Regions from separate parts of the Bacillus stercoris genome, predicted to be linked through region 1. Evidence: riboswitches for the same ligand, from Rfam matches in the RefSeq annotation. Region 1 holds a riboswitch; the other holds the start of a gene.
What was found. A riboswitch is a leader RNA that binds a small molecule or an ion and turns the genes downstream of it on or off. The one in region 1 is predicted to bind lysine.
Positions count from the first base shown of each region.

Region 1 (7,681 bases):
ATGGCTGACGGCTACTACGGCTACTTCAAAACACTTGGCATCAACGTTGTCGGTGCACCTGAGAACGTATTTAAAAACCCTTACTACAAAGGAAAAACTGCCGGCGTCGAAAACATCGGAGACGGCACTTCGGTTGAAAAGGTCATTGATTTAAACCCTGACCTGATTATCGTCTGGACAACACAGGGTGCTGATATTAAAAAGCTTGAAAAAATCGCGCCGACTGTCGCAGTAAAATACGATAAGCTCGACAACATCGAACAGCTGAAAGAATTTGCAAAAATGACAGGAACTGAAGATAAAGCTGAAAAATGGCTGTCCGAGTGGGATAAAAAAGTTGCGGCAGCTAAAACAAAAATCAAAAAAGCGGTCGGTGACAAAACCATTTCCATTATGCAAACGAACGGAAAAGACATTTACGTATTCGGTAAAGACTTTGGAAGAGGCGGAAGCATTATTTACAAAGACCTCGGCCTGCAGGCTACAAAGCTGACAAAAGAAAAAGCCATTGACCAGGGACCTGGTTATACAAGTATTTCATTAGAAAAGCTTCCTGACTTCGCCGGAGATTATATTTTCGCAGGTCCATGGCAATCAGGCGGTGATGATGGCGGCGTATTTGACAGCTCCATTTGGAAGAACCTGAACGCCGTTAAAAATGGCCATGTCTATAAGATTGATCCGATTGGCTTCTATTTCACCGATCCGATTTCATTAGAAGGCCAACTGAAGTTTATTACGGAAAGCTTAACAAAATAAACAGAAGAGCCGGACAGGCGGCTCTTTTTTCATGCAATAAAGGGAGCGGCTCATGTTGAAACACATCGGATATTTTTTTACTCAATTCATATTAAGCTGTATCATCATCGCGATCAGTTTTTTTAACGGGCTTTATATCGGAAAACCTTTTTCAGATGTGTTTTTTGTTTTTATCTTAGTCCTTATTCTGTTTGGTTTGCTGGAGAGGCTGAAAAACCGTTTTTTGCAAATACGATTATCCGTAAAGGTTTTTCTTTCTATTTCAGCTTTCCTGTCAGCTGTTTTAACAATCGGATTGCTAACAGGAGAAATTGTATTTCAATAAAAAAAGACACCTGACAAAACAAATCAGGTGTCCTTTTCATTATGCTTGTTTTTCTCTCTGAAACTTTTTACTCACAAATGGATAAACAATCAAGCCGACAAAGAATAAACCGATGCCGAGAATAAATGTCGTTAAATCTGCTGTGCCTGTTACAATAACAAACACGGAGTAAGCACACGCCAGTATCGCGATCAATCCGTCTCTTACACGGGAGCCTTTCAGCTGGTCATACGTTTCACCTTTGATGACTAGCTTCAAGCTGTAGATTGCAGATACCAGATACGGAATTAAATATGCGAGTGTCGCCGCTGTCGTTAAAAACGTAAATGCGTCACTTATTGTCCGGGAAATAACGGAGAAAATGAAGACCTGTGACATGACGTTTGTAATAATGAGTGCAATGACCGGACTTCCCTTTTTATTCGTTTTTGCAAAAACTGCCGGGAAATCTCCTGCTTTAGCGGCTTGGTATGGCACCTCAGAGCCAAGCAAAATCCAGCCGAGCATCGTTCCGAATAAACAAAGGATAGCCAAAAGCGCCATAATCACGCTTCCCGCGTTTCCAACAATCGCATAGAGTACATCAACGAATGGTTTTTCTGAGCCGACAAGCTTATCATGCGGCAGAACACCCATCGTAATTAAAGTCACTATAATATAAATGCTCAAAGCAATCAGCAAGCCGGTAATCGTCGCACGTTTCACATCACGTTGAGAACGCGCACGGCCGGACAGGATCACCGCGGATTCAATTCCGACAAACGCCCACAGTGTAGAAATCGCGGCGTTATGAACCTGGCCGCCAATCCCAATGCTTGTGCCGTTTTCTCCTTGGACCGGGAAATAAAAATGACCGAATAATGTCGTTTGAAACACAAATAAACCGGCAACGATAAAGAAGACAAAACCTAATACTTTAGAAAGCGTTGTGACAAAGTTCAATTTACTTGCACCGTTAATGCTGGCAACAAGAATCGTGTGCGTTCCCCATAACAAGATCGTACATACGGCAAACGTCAGCAATTGGCCGAGCGTCACCTCTTGCCTGCCGATCGAAAACATCTCACGTTTGTCAACCAAGATCGGGAAGAACGAAGTCAAGTATCCAGCGAGACTTGTGATGATCGCCACGTTGCTGATCCAGCTCGCCACCCAGTAGCCCCACACCATTGTGAAACCGGCAGCGTTGCCTTTCTTCGGATCGGAAAACAGCGCTCTGGCATAACTTTGCGGACCCGCTGTCAGTTCAGGCTTGCGAATGGACAAGTGCCCGAACACAAGCGCAATCATCAACACGCCGGCACCTGTCAAAAGCCAGGCGGACGTAGCGCCAAACGGACTTGCGATTGAAGCAAGCGAGCTCGGCAAGGAGAAAATTCCTGATCCAACCATATTTCCAACGACAAACGCCGTTAATAACCAAAAACCCCATTTTTTTGTCTGTTCCATTCCAGTACCTCCATGATTCTTTGTACGGACCAGACCCCGAGATCATATAAACGCAAAAAAAGCCTGAACAAAAGTCCATGCTTAAAGAAACACACACCCTTGATCTCCGGATAGCCCTCCGCGAAAAAGCACGCGGCAGTCCTGCACTTATTCAGATACAGTCCCAGCATAGAGAAGGATCGGCTTTCTCCACACTTCGGCGCTGATGCCTTTTACACATGTTTAACAGCTCCTGTCAGCCTGGCATGTGTGACTCATCATCCGCGCAACCTCTACCTCACTGAGAAAGAGTGAGGATTTAATTATTCAGTTACTCCCAGAAGGTTATCAAAGAAAGGATGATCTGTCAAAGGGAACAGATGGAAAATACGGATAGAGCCAAGCCCTATCCGCATGTGATTATCGATTATTTTTCTTTTTTTGCACAGCTTCTTGAAGCGGATCATCTTTTAGAGCTGAACCTGCATCTTCAAGAGCTCCTTGGATTACGCTTTTTTCTTTTTCGGAACGTTTTCCTTTATCTTTATTAAAGAAACCCATTCGTATCACCTCTTTTTAAAAATAGGTACATGTTTAAGATGCCTTTTTCCTGAAAAATTATGCGGGAAATTTATTATCGTCCAAAGTCCTGTTGATCAAACATACATTCTCTTGATATATTTGTAATTCAGAGATTTTTTGCAAAAGATAAAGGAGAAGCGGCAAATGACAGGAAAAACACACATCATGGGAGGCATCGCTTCTTGTACGGCAGCAGCTTATTATTATGGATTTGATCCAGTGCTTATGGCTGCGTCAGGCGCGGTTGGGGCATTGATTCCCGATATCTGCCACACGCAAAGCAAAATCGGGAGAAAATTTCCTATTTTATCGAAAGTGGTCAGCTCCGTTTTTGGCCACCGTACCTTTACACACAGCCTGCTGTTTATGCTCATCATGTTTTTTATCACTTCTACATATATTCCAGATAAAAACATCTCAGCCGGCTTAATGATCGGAATGGCGAGCCACTTGATTCTTGACGCTTGGACAGTGAACGGAATCAAATTACTATTCCCTTCAACGATCCGCGTGCGGCTTCCATTATATATGAAGACAGGCAGTTTTTCTGAGCAGCTCGTGCTAGCCGGCCTGACCCTTGCTTCATGTTACTACTTTTATATGCTGTTTCATGGACGCATGTTGTAAATGCGAGTGCTGAAACTTGTCTGAACCGGCGGTTTTTAGTAGGTTTTACTTAAGAAGCATTTCATGCAGATGATCAAGAAAACGTGAGGAGTCATATTGATGAAAGGAACCTTTTTTCACAATCAGCGGTTTTTATGTTTTTCGATCTTGTTTATGTGGATCAAAACGTATGTGATATATAAACTCGGCTTTGATTTGCAGATCGACACTCTGTTGGAGGAGCTGATGTTGCTGATCAATCCGCTCAGCTTTATCCTTCCTTTATTCGGGATCGGCCTGCTTCTGAAAGGAAACAAGCAGCGGGTCTTTTTGCTGATTGCCAATCTGGTTCTGACTGTCATCTTGATCTCCAATACGATTTTTTACGGCTTTTATATCGATTTTATTACCATTCCGGTTTTATTTCAGGCCAGCAACATGAGCGATATGGGCAGCAGTGTAAAAGAACTGTTCCATCCTCTGTTTATTGCCCTGTTTGCGGATTTGGTTTGTCTGCTGCTGCTCGCCAGAAAAACGAAACAGCCGCAGACAAAAGCCGCTCCCCGCACGATCAAACGGTACTATGCGGCTTCCTGCGGCATGATTTTATGCACGCTGGCACTTGCAGAAGTACAGCAGCCGAAGCTTTTGGCACATTCCTTTGACCGGGAAATGCTCGTCAAAAGCATCGGTCTGTTTCAGTTCCATATATACGATACGATTTCTCAGACTGTTAATATAAGCGCGAAGGCATTTGCCGATGAAGACAGCATATCTGCCATTAAAAATTACACAGAGGCTGATTATAGCAAGCCTGATCAAAGCAAATTCGGACTGGCAAAGGGCCGCAATGTCATCTTTGTAACACTTGAGTCGACCCAAAGCTTTGTTTTGAATGAAAAAGTCAATGGAAAAGAAATTACCCCATTTATGAATGATCTCGTTAAAAAAAGCTATTCCTTTGATCATTTCTATCAGCAAACAGAACAAGGGAAAACATCTGATTCAGAATTCATCGTTGCTAACTCAATGTATCCTTCCCTTAGCGGCGCCGTCTTTTTCACGAAAAGCGACCATCAATTTCATACGATGTACAAATCGCTGAAACAGCATGATTATTATTCAGCCGCCTTTCATGCCAACCATAAAACATTTTGGAACAGAGATGTCATGTACGATACATTTGGGATTGACCGCTTTTTTGATGTTGATGACTTCCATGTCACTCCCGGAACATCGACAAGCTGGGGCTTAAAGGATAAGGAATTTTTAGAGCAGTCCGCCGAAAAGCTGAAAAGTCTGCCGCAGCCATTCTTCAGCAGTTTCATCACGTTAACGAATCATTTTCCGTTTGAGATTGATAAAAAGGATCAGCTGATTGATGAATACAATTCGAGCAGCGCCCTGCTAAACCGTTATGTGACAACGGTGCGCTATGAGGATGAGGCATTAAAGCATTTTATCAAAAAGCTGAAGGACGAAGGCTTATACGAAAATTCGATGATTGTATTTATGGGGGATCATTACGGCATTTCAGAAGCCCATAACGAGGCGTTGGCAGAGTTTTTAGGAAAAGACGAAATCACTCCGTATGACAATGTTCAGCTCCAGCGGGTGCCGTTTATCATACATATCCCGGGAATCACCGATCAACAGCCGGAAACCATCTCTGATGTTGGCGGACAAGTCGACGTCAGACCGACACTGATGCATTTACTCGGCGTTGACACAAAAGGCGATATTCAATTCGGCAATGATTTGCTGTCGGGCGATCGCACACCATTCGCCGTTCTGCGAAACGGAAGCTTTATTACGAACGATTTTATATACACGAAAAACACGTGCTACAGCCAAAAAACAGGTGAAATACTGGAAGATCAGGATGCGTGCCTCCCTTATAAGGAGAAAGCAAACGAAGAGCTGTCTCTCTCTGATAAAATTTTAAATGGTGACCTGCTCAGGTTTTCCGAATGAAAAAAATCCCTCTATATAAAGAGGGATTTTTTACGTTTCCAACATCACCTTGCCAGTCAGCTTTGTTTCATAGCCATTTAAATGAGACAAGTTCGCCTTGTAGTCCTCAGAATTCAAAATCTCCTTCACGGCTTTGAGCAGCTGCTCATTTTTTTTCAAAACGACGATATCATATTGTTCATCAATGAGCGGGATAAAATCAACACGCCCCATATGTGCCGCGTGCTGCGCCCCGATTCCCGCGTCAGCCTGTCCGCTTGAAACTTGTGAAGCGGCAGCGTAATGATCGGTCACGATATCGCCGTATCCCTTTACATCAGCCGGCTTCACACCAAGCAAGCCAAGCTGTTCATCAAGGAGCACCCTTGCGCCAGAACCCTTTTCCCTGTTGATGATCCGGATATCAGCTCTTTTCAAGTCTTTCCAGCCTTGAATGTTTTTCGGATTCCCTTTTTGCACATACAGACCTGCTTTGCGGAGAACGACATTGATGAGACAAAACGGTTCACCTGACAAAATCCGTTTTACATAAGGGGCGTTATACTGGCCCGTTTCTGCATCGTACAAATGGAGGCTGACAATGTCACACTTGCCTTGATACATATCAATCAGGCTGTTTAAGCTTCCTTTGTATTTACGGAGCGGCGTCTCCTGAATGGCATTCTCCAAATGCTTGCTGAGAAGATCCATCGAAATGTCCTGTCCGCTGATCATGACATTCGGTCTGCCGTCCGGTTCAGCCTCCTGCATCTGTTTCTGCGCTTCTGTTGCAGCGATGGGCTGAGACATTCTCATATTCGTCTTATATTGCTTTAAATCTTCTTCATCCACACGCATCTGCCTTCCAACACGGTATGCAGGCAGCACGCCTTTTTTAATCAAATCATAAACGGTCAGCTTTGATACCTTTAGCAGACCTGCAACTTCTTCTATCGTATAGGAAGAGGTTTCATTCATCATCATCACTCTCCTATTTTATTATACCTTTTCGCCGAATGTAAAAAAACCCACATAACCCAAACATAATCAGTTATAATTAGATATAACTAATCATAAGGGGTGCAATCATGTTTAAGAAGTATTCCATTCTAACAGCAGCCTTAACCGCTTTTCTGCTTGCAGCAGGCTGTTCTTCAAATCAGTCTTCAACAGACAGCGGGAAAAAAGTAACATTAACAATCTCAGCTGCCGCAAGCGCACAGGATGCACTTGAGGAAATTCAAAAAAATTATGAGAAAGAACATCAAAATATTACCATCCAAGATAACTATGGCTCATCCGGCGCCTTGCAAAAACAGATTTCTCAAGGAGCAGGAGCAGATCTGTTCTTCTCAGCTGCTGAGGACAAATTTAAAAAGCTGGTGGATGATGGGGATATCGAAAAAAAGGACAGCACTGATTTAGTCGGCAATGAAATTGTGCTGGTCGTACCGAAAAACGGAGATTCACCTGTGACAAGCTTCAGCAATCTGGCTGAATCAGAAAAAATCGCACTTGGCACTCCGGAATCCGTACCGGCAGGAGCTTATGGGAAAGAATCACTGACAAAACTGTCTTTATGGGACAAAGTGAAGGATAAAATTGTGTACGGAAAAGACGTTCGCCAAGTTCTTTCTTATGTGGAAACCGGCAATGTAGACGCAGGTATTGTTTATAAAACAGATGCCCTGGTCTCGAAAAAGGTCACCATTATTGACGAGGCAAAAGCAGATACACACAGCCCGATTGTCTATCCGTTAGGAATCGTAAAAGATACAAAACACCGTAAGGAAGCGAAGGAATTTTACGAATACCTGCAATCTGATGAAGCAATGAAAGTATTTGAGAAATATGGTTTTACTGCTGAGTAGCATAAACGCTTCAGAATTCTTAACACCTGTTATGCTTTCCTTTCAGGTGGCGGCAGTTGCCGGCATTGTTGTCATTATTCTCGGAACACTTGCTGGGGCTTGGATGTCACGGGCATCATTTTTTGGAAAAACGGCGCTCGAAACATGTTTTATGCTT
Region 1 is NZ_CP121861.1:971,132-978,812, reverse strand. It holds gene QA442_RS05055 (iron-hydroxamate ABC transporter substrate-binding protein) at 1-759, shown strand, start outside; gene QA442_RS05050 (hypothetical protein) at 812-1,084, shown strand; gene QA442_RS05045 (amino acid permease) at 1,124-2,533, opposite strand; lysine riboswitch at 2,637-2,816, opposite strand; gene sspJ (small acid-soluble spore protein SspJ) at 2,933-3,073, opposite strand; gene QA442_RS05035 (metal-dependent hydrolase) at 3,239-3,721, shown strand; gene QA442_RS05030 (LTA synthase family protein) at 3,821-5,674, shown strand; gene QA442_RS05025 (substrate-binding domain-containing protein) at 5,705-6,631, opposite strand; gene modA (molybdate ABC transporter substrate-binding protein) at 6,742-7,524, shown strand; gene modB (molybdate ABC transporter permease subunit) at 7,496-7,681, shown strand, end outside.

Region 2 (7,681 bases), 500 kb from region 1:
CTTATGAAAAAAGCCGCTGGCCTGATGGACGGGTTGAGTCTTCATTATTACACGATTCCGGGTGATTTCTGGAAGGGCAAAGGATCAGCCACAGAATTCACGGAGGATGAATGGTTCATTACAATGAAAAAAGCCAAATACATCGATGAATTGATTCAAAAACACGGCACGATTATGGACCGGTACGATCCGGAGCAGCGGGTCGGGCTGATTATTGATGAATGGGGCACGTGGTTTGATCCTGAGTCAGGCACGAATCCAGGTTTCCTTTATCAGCAAAACACCATACGTGATGCACTGGTGGCGGCTTCCCATTTTCACATTTTCCATCAGCATTGCCGCCGGGTGCAAATGGCCAACATCGCTCAAACAGTAAACGTTCTTCAAGCGATGATTTTGACTGAGAGAGAGCGGATGCTTTTGACACCGACGTACCATGTGTTTGATATGTTTAAGGTGCACCAGGATGCTTCTCTTTTAGATACAGAGGTATTGTGTGCCGACTATGAATGGAAGGGTGAAACGCTCCCGCAAATCAGCATGTCAGCGTCAAAACAAGCTGGAGGCGATATCAATATCACGATTTGCAACATCGATCACCAAAACCAAGCAGAGGCTGAGATCGAGCTGAGAGGCCTGCACAAGCAAGCGGATCATTCCGGAATCATTCTTACGGCAGAAAAAATGAATGCACATAACACGTTTGACGATCCTCATCACGTCAAACCGGAAGCGTTCAGACAATACACGCTCAGCAAAAACAAACTGAAAGTAAAACTCCCGCCAATGTCAGTCGTCTTGCTTACGGTGCGTGCTGATTCGTAATCGCGAGACGCCGGCGCTTTTTCATGTTTTAAAACAGCATCAAAAGGGCATGGTAAAGTACATGACAGTGAAGAGGAGATGTTATCCCATGCTTCGTACTATTCTAATGATTATCGGGGCTATTGTAGTAATCGGGGCCATTATCAGATTCGTGTTTTAATAAAAGTGACACATCCCATTCAACCCGGATAAAAATGAGTAAACCGGTTATGATCAGGAAAAAATATTTGTAAGCATTAAGATAGCGTGAACGAATGGGAGATGCTATACTAAAAATCATCATTTCACATTGGAGGAATTCAATAATGGCTATCGTAAAAGCAACTGATCAATCTTTCTCAGCTGAAACAAGCGAAGGCGTCGTACTGGCAGACTTCTGGGCTCCTTGGTGCGGACCTTGTAAAATGATTGCACCTGTTCTTGAAGAACTGGATCAAGAAATGGGCGACAAACTGAAAATCGTAAAAATCGATGTAGACGAAAACCAAGAAACAGCTGGAAAATACGGCGTTATGAGCATCCCGACACTTCTTATCTTAAAAGACGGAGAAGTAGTTGAAACTTCAGTCGGTTTCAAACCGAAAGAAGCGCTTCAAGAGCTTGTAAACAAACATCTTTAATTTTCGGCTGCTTACATGCCAGAGCGATTCCGATGAGGGATCGCTTTTTTTATTCGCCAATTGTGAATCATAGAGAAAAACAAACGTTCGTGTTAAACTGGAAACAAAGGATTAAATATAAGGAAGGGTATTATATGAACAAACAACTGAAAGAAAAACTCGCCCTCCTTCCCGATCAACCGGGTTGTTATCTCATGAAGGACCGGCAGCAGACTGTGATCTACGTAGGAAAAGCAAAGGTGCTGAAAAACAGAGTGCGCTCCTACTTCACCGGTTCTCACGACGCGAAAACCCAAAGGCTTGTGACGGAAATCGAGGATTTTGAATATATCGTGACGTCCTCCAATCTTGAAGCGCTTATTTTAGAAATGAATCTGATCAAAAAGTATGATCCGAAATACAACGTCATGCTCAAAGACGACAAAACCTATCCTTTCATAAAACTCACCCATGAACGCCACCCAAGGCTGATTGTCACCCGCAATGTCAAAAAAGACAAAGGGCGATATTTTGGGCCGTACCCGAATGTACAGGCAGCAAGGGAAACAAAAAAACTGCTCGACCGTCTGTACCCTCTCAGAAAATGCTCCAAGCTGCCGGACAGAGTTTGCCTTTACTATCATCTGGGCCAATGTCTTGCTCCGTGTGTAAAGGACATTTCCGAAGAGACGAACAGAGAGCTGGTTGAAAGCATTACCCGTTTCTTAAGGGGCGGCTATAATGAGGTCAAAAAAGAGCTCGAAGAAAAAATGCACGAAGCCGCTGAGAATCTTGAGTTTGAACGGGCAAAAGAGCTTCGTGACCAGATCGCCCATATTGAATCAACGATGGAAAAACAAAAAATGACGATGAACGATCTAGTCGACCGGGACGTATTTGCGTACGCATATGACAAGGGCTGGATGTGCGTGCAGGTCTTTTTCATCCGCCAAGGGAAGCTCATTGAGCGCGATGTCAGCATGTTCCCGCTTTATCAGGAAGCGGATGAAGAGTTCCTTACATTCATCGGACAGTTCTATTCAAAAAACAACCACTTCCTTCCGAAGGAGATTTTAGTTCCGGACAGCGTAGATCAATCCATGATCGAGCAGCTGCTGGAAACAAACGTTCACCAGCCGAAGAAGGGCCAGAAAAAAGAACTGCTCATGCTGGCCCATAAAAATGCGAAAATTGCACTGAAAGAAAAATTCTCCTTAATCGAACGGGACGAGGAGCGTTCAATCGGGGCTGTGCAGAAACTCGGTGAGGCATTGAATATTTATACGCCGCACAGAATTGAAGCGTTTGATAACTCAAACATACAGGGGACAAACCCGGTTTCCGCGATGATCGTGTTTATCGACGGCAAACCGTACAAAAAGGAATACCGCAAATATAAAATCAAAACCGTTACAGGACCGGATGATTACGGTTCTATGAGAGAGGTCGTCAGAAGACGCTACACGAGAGTGCTTCGTGAAAATCTGCCGCTGCCTGATCTGATCATCATTGACGGAGGAAAAGGGCAGATCAACGCTGCAAGGGATGTCATTGAAAATGAACTCGGCTTGGATATCCCGATCGCCGGTTTAGCGAAAGACGAAAAGCACAGAACCTCAAACTTACTGATCGGGGAGCCGCTGGAGGTGGTGTATCTGGAGCGAAACAGCCAGGAATTTTATCTCCTACAGCGCATTCAGGACGAGGTGCACCGTTTTGCAATCAGTTTTCACAGGCAAATCCGCGGAAAAAGCGCGTTTCAATCCGTATTGGATGATATCCCGGGTATCGGAGAGAAAAGAAAGAAAATGCTGTTAAAGCATTTCGGTTCCGTTAAAAAAATGAAGGAAGCAAGCCTTGAGGACATCAAAAAAGCGGGTGTTCCCGCTGCGGCGGCTCAGCTCCTTTACGATAAATTGCAAAAATAATGTTGTCCTTTTCAATAAGATCTGATAAAATGTGAACTAATTTCATAGTTAGATCGTGTTATATGGTGAAGATAGAGGTGCGAACTTCAAGAGTATGCCTTTGGAGAAAGATGGATTCTGTGAAAAAGGCTGAAAGGGGAGCGTCGCCGAAGCAAATAAAACCCCATCGGTATTATTTGCTGGCCGTGCATTGAATAAATGTAAGGCTGTCAAGAAATCATTTTCTTGGAGGGCTATCTCGTTGTTCATAATCATTCATGATGATTAATTGATAAGCAATGAGAGTATTCCTCTCATTGCTTTTTTTATTGTGGACAAAGCGCTCTTTCTCCTCACCCGCACGAACCAAAATGTAAAGGGTGGTAATACATGGGTCTTATTGTACAAAAATTCGGAGGTACTTCCGTCGGCTCAGTCGAAAAAATTCAAAATGCGGCAAACCGCGCGATTGCAGAAAAACAGAAAGGCCATCAAGTCGTTGTTGTCGTGTCAGCTATGGGAAAATCCACTGACGAACTGGTCAGTCTTGCAAAAGCCATTTCTGACCAGCCGAGCAAACGCGAAATGGACATGCTGCTGGCGACAGGCGAACAGGTCACGATTTCACTCCTCTCAATGGCATTGCAGGAAAAAGGCTATGACGCCGTATCTTATACTGGCTGGCAGGCGGGAATCCGTACGGAGGCCGTTCACGGAAACGCCAGAATTACAGATATCGACACATCGGTTTTAGCAGACCGGCTTGAAGAAGGAAAAATCGTCATTGTTGCAGGATTTCAAGGCATGACAGAGGATTGTGAAATTACGACATTGGGCCGTGGCGGTTCAGATACAACAGCAGTAGCTTTGGCTGCCGCTTTAAAAGCTGATAAATGTGACATATATACAGACGTGCCCGGCGTGTTTACAACCGATCCGCGCTATGTGAAATCAGCGAGAAAACTTGCCGGCATCTCATACGATGAAATGCTTGAGCTTGCCAATTTAGGCGCCGGCGTTCTTCATCCGAGAGCTGTTGAGTTCGCGAAAAATTACCAAGTGCCGTTAGAAGTGCGATCAAGTACAGAAACCGAAGCGGGAACATTAATTGAGGAGGAATCATCCATGGAACAGAATTTAATTGTCAGAGGCATTGCATTTGAAGATCAAATCACAAGGGTAACCATTTACGGGCTGACTAGCGGCCTGACAACGTTGTCTACTATTTTTACGACACTTGCCAAAAGAAACATAAACGTGGATATCATTATCCAAACGCAGGCCGAGGACAAGACTGGAATTTCCTTCTCTGTCAAAACAGAAGATGCAGACCAAACCGTTGCGGTGCTTGAAGAGTATAAAGACGCGCTGGAATTCGAGAAAATCGAGACAGAAAGCAAATTGGCCAAAGTATCCATTGTCGGATCCGGCATGGTCTCAAATCCCGGTGTAGCGGCTGAAATGTTTGCTGTACTGGCGCAAAAAAACATTTTAATCAAAATGGTCAGCACATCTGAAATCAAAGTGTCAACCGTCGTAAGCGAAAACGATATGGTGAAAGCAGTCGAATCGCTTCACGATGCATTCGAGCTTTCAAAACACCCTTCAGCTGTGTAATGACAATCAAAAAGGCGGGACTATGCAGTCACCGCCTTTTTGATTACACTGGGTCTTTCATATCCCATTTCACAGTCAGAACCACTTTATCGGCTCTCTTTTTCACTTGTTCGTATGATTCGGCAATCTGATCATTCATCAATTGAATTTGTTCAGCGATAAAACCAGCTTCCAGCTGAAAGCAAGGTTCTTTCTGATGTTTAAGCCGGTTGGAAATGATCGGCCCTTCGAGTTCAAATTCAAGCTCCTGTTTTTTAGCGCTTACGTTGGTGAGGGTTCCCCAGCCCGCTTCTTCAAAGAAGGCCGGAAATTCCTCCCATGATTCAAGAGGAAACTTACGGGCGAGATGTTTTCCTGCCCAATACATCATGGAAGAGTAATCTTGGCCAAGCATATCTGGGAGAACGATCTCTCGTATTAGTTCGTAGGCATAGGCGTTCATTTCAATTTCTTTTAGGTTGTCAATAGATGCTTCAAATTTAGACTTCATATTTGTCTCCCCTCTCTCCTGCGTATATTATAGCTCAAACAGGGGGAAGGATTACAGAATGATCCTGTAATTCTTATGAAAAATTAAGCGGGAAATATATATTGATAAAATAAAATTTTTCAATCAACTAATCAATTCGGAAAATTATAATTTATGTACGCGTTTTCTTGACGCCCTTTTGAGGGAGGAGTAAAATGAAATTGTCAATAAATCTTAATAAAGTGCTTACAATTGAAAGAAGTGGAGGAAGAGATTTAGCACATTTCGCACTTATCAAACAGGGGGTAAAATAATGTCTGGGAACAGAGAGTTTTATTTTCGAAGATTGCATTCCTTGCTTGGCGTCATACCGGTCGGCATCTTTCTCATTCAGCATTTAGTCGTCAACCAGTTTGCCGCAAGGGGCGCTGAAGCATTCAATAGCGCTGCTCATTTTATGGATAGCCTGCCTTTCAGGTATGCCTTGGAAATTTTTATTATCTTCTTACCATTAATTTATCATGCAGTTTATGGTGTGTACATAGCGTTTACTGCGAAAAATAACGCAGGCCAATACAGCTATATGAGAAACTGGCTATTTGTCCTGCAACGTGTAACCGGTATCATCACTCTTATTTTCGTCAGCTGGCACGTGTGGGAGACCCGCATTGCCGCACAAATGGGCGCTGAGGTCAATTTCGACATGATGGCGAATATTTTGAGCTCTCCGGCTATGCTTGGCTTTTACATTGTCGGTGTTTTATCAACAATTTTCCACTTCTCGAACGGTTTATGGTCTTTCGCTGTTACATGGGGCATCACGGTCACGCCTCGTTCTCAAAGAATTTCGACATACGTTACGCTGATTATTTTTGTTGCACTGTCATACGTAGGCTTAAAAGCGATTTTTGCATTTGTTTAAGAGTACTAGATTACTAGAGGGAGAGGGGCTATCATGAGTCAATCAAGCATTATCGTAGTCGGCGGAGGTCTTGCCGGCCTCATGGCGACAATTAAAGCAGCGGAATCAGGAATGGCGGTTAAGCTGTTTTCCATCGTTCCTGTCAAACGTTCTCATTCAGTTTGTGCGCAAGGCGGCATAAACGGAGCGGTCAATACAAAAGGGGAAGGTGACTCTCCGTGGGAACATTTTGATGACACGGTATACGGGGGAGACTTTCTTGCCAACCAGCCGCCGGTCAAGGCAATGTGTGAAGCAGCGCCTTCGATCATCCACTTATTAGACCGGATGGGTGTTATGTTTAACCGGACGCCTGAAGGCCTGCTTGATTTCCGTCGATTCGGGGGTACACAGCATCACAGAACGGCTTATGCGGGTGCGACGACGGGACAGCAGCTGCTTTATGCACTGGACGAGCAAGTGCGCAGATACGAAGTTGCGGGTCTGGTCACAAAATACGAAGGCTGGGAATTCCTTGGCGCTGTATTAGATGATGACAGAACCTGCCGCGGAATTGTTGCGCAAAACCTGACAAACATGCAAATTGAATCCTTCCGTTCTGACGCGGTCATTATGGCGACCGGCGGACCGGGGATCATTTTTGGAAAATCAACGAACTCCATGATTAATACAGGATCTGCTGCTTCAATCGTTTATCAGCAGGGAGCGTACTATGCAAACGGAGAATTCATTCAAATCCACCCGACAGCCATCCCGGGCGATGACAAACTAAGACTGATGAGTGAATCAGCGCGTGGTGAAGGCGGCCGCGTGTGGACATATAAAGACGGCAAACCGTGGTATTTCCTGGAGGAAAAATATCCGGCATACGGAAACCTGGTGCCGCGTGATATTGCGACACGTGAAATATTTGATGTGTGTGTGAATCAGAAGCTTGGCATTAACGGTGAAAACATGGTCTATCTCGATCTGTCTCATAAAGATCCGAAAGAGCTGGATATTAAGCTTGGCGGCATCATTGAAATTTATGAGAAATTCATGGGAGACGACCCGCGCAAGCTTCCAATGAAAATCTTCCCGGCGGTCCATTATTCTATGGGCGGTTTATGGGTGGATTACGATCAAATGACAAACATCCCTGGACTGTTTGCGGCTGGGGAATGTGATTACTCTATGCATGGAGGCAACCGCTTGGGAGCGAACTCCCTGCTGTCTGCGATTTATGGAGGCATGGTGGCCGGACCGAACGCGGTGAAATATGTAAACGGCTTAGAATCTTCAGCGGAAGACATGTCTTCTTCTTTATTCGACGCTCACGTTAAAAAAGAAGAAGAAAAATGGG
Region 2 is NZ_CP121861.1:1,473,362-1,481,042, forward strand. It holds gene abfB (alpha-L-arabinofuranosidase AbfB) at 1-825, shown strand, start outside; gene trxA (thioredoxin) at 1,131-1,445, shown strand; gene uvrC (excinuclease ABC subunit UvrC) at 1,580-3,352, shown strand; lysine riboswitch at 3,417-3,596, shown strand; gene QA442_RS07630 (aspartate kinase) at 3,722-4,948, shown strand; gene QA442_RS07635 (YslB family protein) at 4,992-5,438, opposite strand; gene sdhC (succinate dehydrogenase cytochrome B558) at 5,731-6,339, shown strand; gene sdhA (succinate dehydrogenase flavoprotein subunit) at 6,373-7,681, shown strand, end outside.
Region 2: linked by a shared signal. The riboswitch ahead of QA442_RS07630 (aspartate kinase) and the one ahead of QA442_RS05045 (amino acid permease) in region 1 are both predicted to bind lysine.